Regions from separate parts of the Gordonia sp. YC-XJ4 genome, predicted to be linked through region 1. Evidence: predicted binding sites of a transcription regulator. Region 1 holds the regulator's gene; the other holds the start of a gene.

Evidence for each region. The regulator HspR, encoded in region 1, represses chaperone genes until heat shock. The targets are predictions, from matches to a motif close to ANNTGAGTNNNNNNNACTCANNT.
Region 2: a site for HspR is predicted at 3,206-3,228, ahead of clpB (ATP-dependent chaperone ClpB). Genes of this name have one in related genera too.

Annotation. Positions count from the first base shown of each region.
Region 1 is NZ_CM183447.1:5,479,803-5,485,891, reverse strand. It holds gene AC5ZH6_RS24510 (hypothetical protein) at 1-55, opposite strand, end outside; gene dnaK (molecular chaperone DnaK) at 466-2,316, shown strand; gene grpE (nucleotide exchange factor GrpE) at 2,313-2,987, shown strand; gene dnaJ (molecular chaperone DnaJ) at 3,099-4,304, shown strand; gene AC5ZH6_RS24490 (heat shock protein transcriptional repressor HspR) at 4,410-4,766, shown strand; gene AC5ZH6_RS24485 (hypothetical protein) at 4,926-6,089, shown strand, end outside.
Region 2 is NZ_CM183447.1:5,282,637-5,288,725, forward strand. It holds gene AC5ZH6_RS23495 (HNH endonuclease signature motif containing protein) at 1-331, shown strand, start outside; gene clpB (ATP-dependent chaperone ClpB) at 577-3,129, opposite strand; gene AC5ZH6_RS23505 (hypothetical protein) at 3,250-3,495, opposite strand; gene AC5ZH6_RS23510 (COG4705 family protein) at 3,782-4,129, opposite strand; gene AC5ZH6_RS23515 (phosphatase PAP2 family protein) at 4,119-4,766, opposite strand; gene AC5ZH6_RS23520 (COG4705 family protein) at 5,272-6,089, opposite strand, start outside.

The sequences.
Region 1 (6,089 bases):
TGCCGTAGAGCATCGTGATGGCCAGGGCCACGAAGGACAGGACACGACGATTCATGATCTCGACTCCTCGAACTCGGCGGCCACCGCTTTGGTGGACCCCACGCAGCGCGACCCCCGAGGGGATTATCGGCCCAATCGCGCCTGGTCGTGAGCGGATCTCACGATCGAAGCGTGAGAATTGCGGCCACGCGGGCCAAACCTGAGCGAACTCCGCTCAACTTTTTTGGTCGAATCGGGAACATCCGCGCCACCCCACCCGTTGCACCCATCGAGAAACCTGAGCGATGCTGGCTCAACTTGAGTTGACCTGGACCGGCTCAACCCGGTAGGACATGAGTCGGAGGCACTGAAGTCTGCCCCCGGAGCACAGGTTTGCCACAAACCACACTCTCGTGGTGGGCGCCAAGCCTGCCGCGGGGGAGCAGGACTTGGGTGCACACCCAGAAACCAGGAGGAATAGCAAAGATGTCTCGTGCTGTCGGAATCGACCTCGGCACCACCAACTCCGTGGTGTCGGTACTCGAAGGCGGCGAACCGACCGTCATCGCCAACGCCGAAGGCTCCCGCACCACTCCGTCCGTTGTCGCGTTCGCGCGCAACGGCGAGGTGCTCGTCGGGCAGCCCGCCAAGAACCAGGCGGTCACCAACGTCGACCGCACCATCCGCTCGGTCAAGCGCCACATGGGCGAGACCGACTGGAACGTCGCGATCGACGACAAGAAGTACACCCCGCAGGAGATCAGTGCCCGCACGCTGATGAAGCTCAAGCGCGACGCGGAGTCCTACCTCGGTGAGGACGTCACCGATGCGGTCATCACCGTGCCCGCCTACTTCAACGACTCCCAGCGGCAGGCCACCAAGGAAGCCGGCCAGATCGCCGGCCTCAACGTGCTGCGCATCGTCAACGAGCCGACCGCCGCGGCCCTGGCCTACGGCCTGGACAAGGGCGAGAAAGAACAGACCATCCTGGTCTTCGACCTCGGTGGCGGCACCTTCGACGTCTCGCTGCTCGAGATCGGCGACGGAGTGGTCGAGGTCCGCGCGACCTCCGGCGACAACAACCTCGGCGGTGACGACTGGGATCAGCGCATCGTCGACTGGCTCGTCGAGAAGTTCAAGAGCTCCTCGGGTATCGACCTGACCAAGGACAAGATGGCCATGCAGCGTCTGCGTGAGGCTGCCGAGAAGGCCAAGATCGAACTGTCGGCATCGCAGTCGACCTCGATCAACCTGCCCTACATCACAGTCGACGCCGACAAGAACCCGTTGTTCCTCGACGAGCAGCTGTCGCGCAGCGAGTTCCAGAAGATCACCTCGGACCTGCTCGAGCGCACCCGCGCTCCGTTCCAGGCGGTCATCAAGGACGCCGGCATCTCCGTCGGCGACATCGATCACGTTGTGCTCGTTGGTGGTTCGACCCGTATGCCCGCCGTCACCGACCTGGTGAAGGAGTTGACCGGCGGCAAGGAGCCCAACAAGGGCGTGAACCCCGACGAGGTCGTCGCGGTCGGTGCTGCCCTGCAGGCCGGTGTGCTGCGTGGCGAGGTCAAGGACGTCCTGCTGCTCGACGTGACCCCGCTGAGCCTGGGCATCGAGACCAAGGGCGGCGTGATGCACAAGCTGATCGAGCGCAACACCACCATCCCGACCAAGCGGTCGGAGACCTACACCACCGCCGAGGACAACCAGCCGTCGGTGCAGATCCAGGTGTATCAGGGTGAGCGCGAGATCGCCTCGCACAACAAGCTGCTCGGCTCCTTCGAGCTCGGTGGCATCGCTCCTGCGCCGCAGGGTGTTCCGCAGATCGAGGTGACCTTCGACATCGACGCCAACGGCATCGTGCACGTCACCGCGAAGGACAAGGGCACCGGCAAGGAGAACTCCATCCGCATCCAGGAGGGCTCGGGCCTGAGCAAGGACGAGATCGACCGGATGATCAAGGACGCCGAGGCCCACGCCGAAGAGGACCGCAAGCGTCGCGAGGAGGCCGAGACTCGCAACCAGGCCGAGTCGTTGGTGAACCACACCGAGAAGTTCCTCAAGGACAACGAGGACAAGGTGCCCGCCGACGTCAAGGACAAGGTCAACGCTGCGATCGCCGAGGCCAACGAGGCGCTCAAGGGCAACGACATCGCCTCCATCAAGAGCGCGATCGAGAAGCTCTCGACCGAATCGCAGGAGATGGGTCAGGCCATCTACGCGGCATCGGCCGCCGAGGGTCAGGCCGCTGACGCCGCCGACGGTGGCAGCGCGACCGCAGGCGACAACGACGTCGTCGACGCCGAGGTCGTGGACGAGCCCGAGGAGAAGAAGTGACCGCTCCGGGCGCCGGGAGCGGAGCGAGCGGGCCCAATGTCGCTCCGGGCGCCGGGAGCGGAGCTGGTTCCGAGGAGCCGGTGACGGTGACCGATCGTCGTCGCATCGACCCGGAAACGGGTGAGGTGCGCGAGGATTCGGCCGCCGGGCCGGGCCCCGCAGAGGCCGAGCCCGCCGCGGCGATCCCCGATCCCGAGCCGAGCACCCCGCACTCCGACGAGGTCGCCGACCTCACGGCGGCACTGCAGCGCGAACGCGCACAGTTCGCCAACTACAAGCGGCGTACCGAGGAGGAGAAGCAGGGCCGGGTGGCCTACGGCAAGCAGGTTCTCATCGAGAAGCTGCTGCCGGTCCTCGACGACCTCGACCGTGCCCGCGAGCACGGCGACCTCGAGTCCGGTCCGCTGCGTGCGGTCGCCGACAAGCTGGCCGCAACACTGACCGGTGAGGGTGTCGTCAAGTTCGGTGAACCCGGCGACGTCTTCGACCCGGAACTGCACGAAGCCGTCCAGAACGACGGCAGCGGTTCCGAGCCGGTCCTCGGCGCGGTCTATCGCAGCGGTTACCGCCTGGGCGAGAAGGTGATCCGCACCGCGATGGTCACCGTCACCGACCCGGCGCCGGCAGCGCAGGAGAGCGGCCCGCAGGACGCTCCGACCGGTGCACAATAATCACCTGCACAACCATCCGGCGATGCGCGGACGCCCACGCGGCTTCGCGCATCGCCGGATATCGGAACATACTTCATCCAGACATGTTCATTGAGAAGGAGGTGACGTCTGGTGGCTCCGCAACGAGAATGGCTCGAGCGTGACTTCTACAAGGACCTGGGCGTTGCTTCTGATGCTTCGTCTGAAGAGATCAAGAAGGCTTACCGCAAGCTCGCCCGTGAGCTGCATCCGGACGCCAATCCGGGTGACACGCAAGCCGAAGAACGCTTCAAGCGGGTGTCCGAAGCCCACAGCGTGCTCGCCGACCCGGACAAGCGCAAAGAGTACGACGAGACGCGAGCGATGTTCGCCGGCGGACGATTCCGCGGCGGCGGCAACGGTTTTCCCGGCGGCTTCCCCGGCGCCGGCACCCGCTACTCGACCGAGACCGGTGCCGATTTCAACATCGGCGACCTGTTCGGTGGTGGCGGTGCGGGCGAGGGTGCCGGCGGTTTCGGCGACCTCTTCGAGGGCTTGTTCAACCGCGGCGGTTCGGGCGGCACGCGCACCTCGACCGCGACCCGGCCGCGTCGCGGCAACGACCTCGAGACCGAGACCACGTTGTCGTTCAAGGACGCGGCGTTGGGTACGACCGTCCCACTCCGGGTGACCAGCCCGGCGCCGTGCACCACCTGTCACGGCAGCGGCGCCAAGCCGGGCACCAGCCCGCGAGTGTGCCCGAACTGCAACGGATCCGGTTTTGTCAGCCGTAACCAGGGGGCGTTCGGATTCAGTGAGCCGTGCCAGGACTGCCAGGGCACCGGCTCCCGCATCGACGACCCCTGCAGCGACTGCGACGGCAGCGGCGTCAAGGTGCGCTCGCGCACCATCAACGTCCGCATCCCCTCCGGCGTCGAGGACGGTCAGCGCATCCGGCTGGCCGGACAAGGCGAAGCCGGACGCCGGGGCGCACCGTCGGGCGACCTGTACGTCGTGGTCCACGTGACCCCCGACAAGGTGTTCACCCGTAACGGTCACGACCTGCGCGTCCAACTGCCGGTGAGCATCTCCGAACTGGTGCTCGGCTCGACGGTCTCGGTGCCGACGCTCGACGGATCGGTCGGGGTGAAGATCCCGCCGAACACCAGCGACGGCCGCACCCTTCGGGTCCGTGGCCGCGGCGTGCCCAAGCGCGCAGGCGGTGCCGGAGACCTGCTCGTCACCGTCAAGGTCGAGGTGCCCCGCAAACTCGACGACGCCGCGGTGGAGGCCATGCGTGCCTACGCCGAGGCCGAGAAGTCCAGCGGTTTCGATCCTCGGGCGGGTTGGGGGCGATGAGCCATGGCAGAACGCAAGAATCGTGGGCGGCCCGGCGCTGAGGGCGCCGGGCCGGCCGGCGGTTTCGAGGGTTTCGAGGGCGAGGTGAGCGCGACCGCCACCTTCATGATCTCGGTGGCCGCCGAGCTCGCCGGAATGCACGCGCAGACCTTGCGCACCTACGACCGGCTCGGGCTGGTGACCCCGCAACGCACCAGCGGCGGCGGGCGACGCTACTCCTCGCACGACGTCGAGGTGCTGCGCGAGATCCAGCGGCTCTCCCAGGAGGAGGGCGTGAATCTCGCGGGCATCAAACGCATCATCGAGCTCACCAACCAGGTCGACGCGCTCCAACAGCGGGTGCACGAGCTCCAACGCGAGGTCGACGCACACCGTGCCCGCCGCGGTGGCGAATTGGTCCCCGTCCCGCGGACCAATGCGCTCGTCGTCTGGCAGCCCCGGCGCCGACGCACCGAGGAGTGACACCCTGCAGTGTGACCCTCCTGCAGTGTGACCGTCCGAGTAACGATTCACTGATCCCCGACGACAGCGATCGGTAAGCGGCCTGTGGGCCGCGCACCGATCGCGCGTTAGTCTGTGGCGGCGTGTCATCCGAGGTCGGTGACCTGACAAGGGAGGCGAATGGTGAGTGAGTCACCCGAGATCTCCATCGCCGAACCCGCAGTGCTCGGGGTCTCGGTGGTGGGCGACGAGATCGCGACCGTCGTCCGCGACGCCACCGGCGAGATCGTCGCCAGCAATCACGTGGAGCTCGCCGACGAGTCTCCGAATTCGGCGCTCGACGCGCTGCGTGAACTCGTCGACTCCGCTCCCTTCACGATCGACCACATCGTCCTGACCTGCGCCCGTCCCGACGTACGAGCACACCTCGAGTTCTCGATGAACGCACCCGGCGCACCCGAGTGGGCATCGGCGGTGAGCTTCGTCGACCTCCCGCACGCCCTGGCCCAGGTTGCGCACCGCGACGCCACCGGCGATGTCGCCGCAGTCGTCCTCGACCGGTCCGGCGCCCTCGCCTCCGGCGCCTCGATCGCCCTCGTCAACGCCGAGCACTCGTCGGTACACGCCTCCGCCGCCGTCGCCGCGCCCCAGTCGGTGCCGCTGACCGATCCGCAGGGTGCCGACGGCCTCGTGGCGCATCTGAACTCGCTGACGCGCGGAGCGGGTGCGACTCGCGTGGTCGCGGCCGGTTCCGGAGCGCAAATGCCCGACTCCGTGCGTGCCATCGAGACGGCGACGGGCTCACCGGTGACCGTGGCCGCCGCGCCCGTGTTCGCGCTGGCGCAGGGCGTCACCGAGGTGATCGCCGCCGACACCCGCGCGATCCCGGTCGCCGCGGCCGCCGTCGGACCGGCCGCGGCGGCATCGGTCGGGACAGCCGCCGCGGCACCGACCACGGCGATGGGCGGGGTGGGTGTGCGCTGGTGGATCATCGGCGGCGCCGCCGGGCTCGCCGCGTTGCTATGCGTGGTCGCACTGGTGGCGCTGTTCACTGGCAAGGACGACTCGGGCACGCCCGCCGCGGTCACCTCGACCGTCACGGTGCCCGGCCCGACCAGCGAGGTCACCGTCACCCGCACCGGCCAACCCGACACCCAGACGGTCGTCGACCAGCAGACCGTCACCAGTACCGTCACGCGGCCACCGGTCACCAGTACGGCCACCCAGACCGTCACCTCGACGGCAACGGCGACAGCGACGGCCACGGTCACCGAACAGGAGACCGTCACCTCGGTGGTGACGACGACCGTCACCGCGCCGCAACTGGGCCCCGGCAACCCGGGC
Region 2 (6,089 bases), 200 kb from region 1:
ACACGGCGGTCACACCGTGCCACCCCCTGGGGCATTGACGTATGCACCCAGCGCCACACTGCGCGCTGAGGTGCTGGCCAACGACGCCTGGTGCCGATACCCCTACTGCGGGATGCCGTCACACCTGTGCGACCTCGACCACTGGCGACCGTTCAACCACACCGACCCCGAGGCCGGAGGCTGGACAGTGCTCGGCGACCTGATCCCGCTATGTCGGGCCGATCACCAACGCAAACACCTCGCCGAATGGGTACCGACGCTCTACACCGACCGACGGGTGGAGTGGCGGAACCGACCGAGTGGGCAGGTGATTGTCACCTACCCACGGTGACGGTCGCTTCGTCTGTGGGGTGGAACCAGCTGTGGCTCAACGGGTCTCGAGGATCCTCGCTGGCGCTCGTCGCACCTCGACCACCAGAGAATGGCTCCTCGACCACCAGAAAAAGACACCTCGACCACCAGGGAAAGGGCGCCTCGACCATCGGAGGAAGGGTTCTCGACCATCAGAAAAAGCGCACCCGAAGATGAGAGATGGGCTGCCCCACCGCAGTGGGACAGCCCATCTCTTGGGTGAAATCAGCCGAGCACCAACGACTCTCCGTCGGCGCTGACGTTGACCGGAACGATGTCACCGTCGCGGATGTCACCGGCCAGCAGGGCTCGGGCGAGCTGGTCGCCGATGGCCTGCTGCACCAGACGCCGTAGCGGCCGGGCACCGTAGAGCGGGTCGAATCCGCGCTCGGCCAGCCATTCCTTGGCCTTCGGCGTGACCTGCAGTTCCAGTCGACGCTGCGCCAGCCGCTTCTGCAGTTGTGCCAGTTGGATGTCGACGATGGACACCAATTCCTCGGGGCTGAGCGCATCGAAGATCACCACGTCATCGAGACGATTGATGAACTCCGGCTTGAATGCCGCCCGCACCGCCGCCATCACGTGATCGGCGTCGCCGCCGGACCCCAGGTTGGAGGTCAGGATCAGGATGGTGTTGCGGAAGTCGACCGTGCGGCCCTGGCCGTCGGTCAGGCGTCCTTCGTCGAGGACCTGCAGCAGGATGTCGAAGACGTCCGGGTGCGCCTTTTCGACCTCGTCGAAGAGCACCACCGTGTACGGCCGACGACGCACCGCCTCGGTCAGCTGACCTCCCTGCTCGTACCCGACGTAGCCCGGAGGGGCACCGACAAGTCGTGCCACGGCGTGCTTTTCGCCGTACTCACTCATATCGATGCGCACCATCGCGCGCTCGTCGTCGAACATGAACTCCGCCAACGCCTTGGCCAGCTCGGTCTTGCCGACGCCGGTCGGTCCGAGGAAGAGGAACGATCCGAGCGGCCGGTTGGGGTCGGCAACCCCGGCACGTGCACGACGCACCGCATCCGAGACCGCCACCACGGCGGCTTGCTGCCCGACGACCCGGCGCCCGAGTTCTTGTTCCATGCGAAGCAGTTTGGCGGTTTCTCCCTCGAGCATCTTGCCCGCGGGGATACCCGTCCACGCCGACACGACCTGCGCGACGTCGTCGGGACCGACCTCCTCCTGCAGCATCACGTCCTGGTCGGGATCGGTGCCGGTCTTCTCGATCGCGGCCTCGAGTTCCTTCTCCAAACCCGGGATTCGGCCGTAACGGAGCTCTGCAGCCCGTCCGAGATCACCGTCACGCTCGGCGCGATCGGCTTCTCCACGAAGGTTTTCCAGCTGTTCCTTGACGTCGCGGACGGCGTCGATGGCGGTCTTCTCCGACTGCCAGCGCGCCGAGAGCTCGTTGAGCTTCTCGCGCTGGTCGGCCAGTTCCTGACGCAACTTCTCCAGCCGGTCCTTGCTCGCCTCATCGTGCTCCTTCTCCAGCGCGACCTCTTCGACCTCGAGGCGTCGGACGACACGCTCGACCTCGTCGATCTCGACGGGGCGCGAGTCGATCTCCATCCGCAACCGCGAGGCGGCCTCGTCGACGAGGTCGATCGCCTTGTCGGGGAGGAATCGCGAGGTGATGTAGCGGTCGGAAAGCGTTGCCGCAGCGACCAATGCGGAGTCGGTGATGCGCACGCCGTGGTGCACCTCGTAGCGCTCCTTGAGGCCGCGAAGAATACCGATGGCGTCCTCGACGCTCGGCTCCCCGACGTAGACCTGCTGGAAGCGGCGCTCGAGCGCAGCGTCCTTCTCGATGTACTTGCGGTACTCCTCGAGCGTGGTCGCACCGACCAGCCGCAGCTCGCCACGGGCCAGCATCGGCTTGATCATGTTGCCCGCGTCCATCGCGGATTCGCCGGTGGCACCGGCGCCGACGATGGTGTGCAGCTCATCGATGAAGGTGATGACCTGACCGGCCGAACCCTTGATCTCGTCGAGCACGGCCTTGAGCCGCTCCTCGAACTCGCCGCGATACTTCGCGCCGGCAACCATCGAACCGAGGTCCAGCGAGATGACGGTCTTGTTGCGCAACGACTCCGGCACATCGCCCTCGACGATGCGCTGGGCGAGCCCCTCGACGATGGCGGTCTTGCCGACGCCGGGCTCACCGATGAGGACCGGGTTGTTCTTGGTCCGGCGGGAGAGCACCTGCACGACGCGACGGATCTCGGTGTCGCGGCCGATGACCGGGTCCAGTTTGCCCTCTCGGGCGGCCTTGGTCAGGTCGGTGGAGTACTTCTCCAGCGCCTGATAGGTCGACTCCGGGTCCTCGGAGGTCACCCGGGCGTTGCCGCGCACGGCGACGAAGGCCTCGCGCAATGCCTGCGGTGTCGCACCGGCGTTGTGCAGCAGTTTGGCGACCTCGGAGTCGCCGGTCGCGAGGCCGACGACGAGGTGTTCGGTCGAGACGTACTCGTCGTTCAATTCGGTCGCGAGCTGCTGGGCGGCACTGACCGCGGCGATCGACTCGCGTGACAGTTGCGGCTGAGCGCTGGCGCTGGCCACCGTCGGCGCGCGATCGACCATGCCCTGGGCCTGCGTACGAACAGTCGACGGATCGACCCCCACCGCCTTGAGCAGCGGCGAGGCAATGCCGTCGGACTGGTCGAGCAGAGCGACCAGGATATGGGCGGGACGCACGTCGGGGTTACCAGCAGCGGCCGCCGCCTGCACCGCAGCGCTCAACGCCTGCTGTGTCTTGGTGGTCGGGGTGAAGCTGTCCACTTCGGGTGCACCTTTCTCTACGTTCTTAAGTCGGTACGGCTCAAGTATGGCCGTTCGACTCCTAGAACGCGAGCAAGGTTGAGTGCATTCCGCTCAATTTATGCAGCTTGGTGATATGGGTCACACTCGGTGAGTGCCGCGCGCGGTCAAAGTCTGCGCATGCATCCATGCGGAGGTCTTGTCGGCGGTCGTCGCGTACCCCGGCGCGCCCAGGGCCCGGCTATAGGACGCGCCGGCGACGAACATGGTGGCGGCGACTGCGATCGCGGCGAACACCGCGACGCTCGACGTTGCGCGCCGACCGGACGCCACCGGACCGCGGACGCGGACGCGGACGTAACGACCTCGGCCGCGCCCCCGCGTCATCGCCGAACCTGCTGAGCAAGGCGCGGACTGATCAGACCGGCTGTGAGCCGTGTGAACACCCATCCGACCATTGCTGCGGCAACAACCGCGATCCCGTAGATACCGTCAACGGCGGACGAGAGGGCCGCGGGTTCAGTCGGACTCGGCTTGGCCACGCACCCCACGAGAACTGCAAGAGCGAATGTGAGCACGGTAGCGGTGACCGTGAACAGGGCTGCGATAGTCGGTGTGAGCGGAGCGTACGAATCGTGGTGGTCCTCCTGCGGATGGACCGGGCGCGGATTGATCATGAAACAGCCGTCGATCGAGCGGCGGTACGCGCCGTATGTTGTTCGATCCGGTCGATGTGGGTCACGCTGAGGTACACCACGAGAGGAATCATCACGACCAGAAATACAAGGTTGGTCACGGTGGTACCCACACCGAAGCCACCGGCGTCGCGGGGTTGGGTCAGCAAGTCACCCAAGGAGGCCCCCAGCGGACGAGTGACGATAAAGGCGGCCCAGAATGCCAGCACGGCATTGAGACGAATCAGGTAATGAGAGGTGGTAGTCGCAGCGATAATGGCCGCAACGATGAGCAGCGACGTGATGTAGCCCAGTGCGAGTTTCTCGGCGATACCATCAGCGTCCATGGAGCGCAGCCTCTTTCGTTGCGAGAGGATCGGTGGGCCGAGCCCAAATCGGGAGTCGGTTGGGGAACTGCCGTTGTGCTTGGCGGAGGCCAGCATGCACCAATCGGGGAGCGGTGAGCGCTGCAGCGGTGGCTACGGCCATCGCCGCAATAACGTCGCTTAACCAATGCACGCCCAGATAGAGCCGCGTGAGTGCGGCGATAAGGGTGATCGCCATGGCAAGTGTGACAGCGAGCCTCCGAACCGTTTGCGACGCAGTGGCTGTGACGACCAGAGCAGTCGTCAGCGCCAATCCCGCTGTGCCGGTGACATGTCCGGACGGATATGAGTACGTCATCTCGGTGATGCCGGGGTGGTAGTACATGGGTGGGCGGGGGCGGGCGACAACCAGTTTGATCAATTCAGTGATCATCGCTGCTCCGACGACCCCTGTGACAACTGCCAGCGCACGTTCGACCGACCGGTCACGCACGATCAGTATCGCGGCCACCACAACTGACCACAGACTTACCAGCAGCGGGCCAAACAGATACGACACCGTCGACACCGCCTCCAGGGGTGCGACGCGGTGTCCGGCGATCCAGTTCATCACCGCACCGTCGATCCAGAAGGGCCCACCGTCGTAGGCCAGGCCCACCCCAAAGATGCACACTGCAGCGATGAGCAGCGGGGGTAGTTGTGCTCGCCACCAGGAGATTCTCATGTCGATCATGCTGACCCGCAGATGCTTAGGGGACACTGAGCTGCGCTTAGTGGTGCGCCCGGCGCGGAGTTATGGTCCGTCCATAAACTGTATTCCTCGCGTTAATATTGATCGACTTCCCCGAATGGCTTAATTGACCCTTTCATATAGCCCGTTCTTGAGCTGTCATGACAGAGACTCAACGGTAATAACTCGTGGAACCACTAAACGGACAATATCATTCTCGGGCGGCTCGGATATGACGCAGTCGAACTTGACGGCAATCGCTGTGAGCTTCTGACCTTTTCCGAACACCTCGGTCAGCGGATCGCCCGCACGACTTGACCCGCAGAGTCGGGAGCCGGTGACGATACGGAGCGCGACTTCGTTGGTGCGCAAGCTGAACCGAGCAGTGTCGTCACACCGAGACCGGCCCCACCGTAAATGAACTGCCGCCGGTTCACCGGTCACCACCTGTGCGCAGGACCGGTCGGTTGGGGTCGTCCCGACGCGTTCTCCAGAGGACCAGAACGAGAATCGCGGCAAGAGCGACTGAGCCCAGAGCAACCACCCCGTCTCCCCAACCGATCCCGACCGGGGAAGGCTTGCCGAGCCAATCGGCGATCGATGCACCCAACGGCCTGGTGAGGATATACGCTGCCCAGAATGCAACGATACTGTTGAGGCGCAGGAACTTCCACGCAACTCCGGGTACCACGATGAGCGCCGCGTACAGCACGATCGAACCCCCGAATCCCAGACCGAGGAAGAACGCACTCCAGTCCCCCAGCGCCGTGCCCAGGGCAAACGTCAGAAGAACCGTCCCCCAATAGAAGAGCTCGCGTCGGCGCGTGGTGATGTCATGAATGCTGAGAGTCCCTTCGCTGCGATACCACAGCACCATCCACACACCCAGAACGACGGCATAGAAAAGGCTCGTCACCGTGGTGGACACACCGACCGCGTGCAGCCCATCTGCGCCGACCGTACCGAATATCGCGATCGCTGCGACCGCACTCCAGTACGTGGGGGCGTGGTAGCGACGGGCACGTAGCTGCCTCACCATGGCCACCGCCACCGCGATGACACCGACCAGCACAGGCAATGCGATGCTGAACTTTGCCAGAAAATCCGACATCGCCTCGCCCATACCGGTGGTGATCACCTTGACCACCCAGAACGAGACGCCGATGAGCGGAACCTTCAAACCCAAGGGCTCGTCGAGAAAGCCCGAAACGCCCGGATCAGTGCGGTCACGATATGCGGAACGACCGGTAC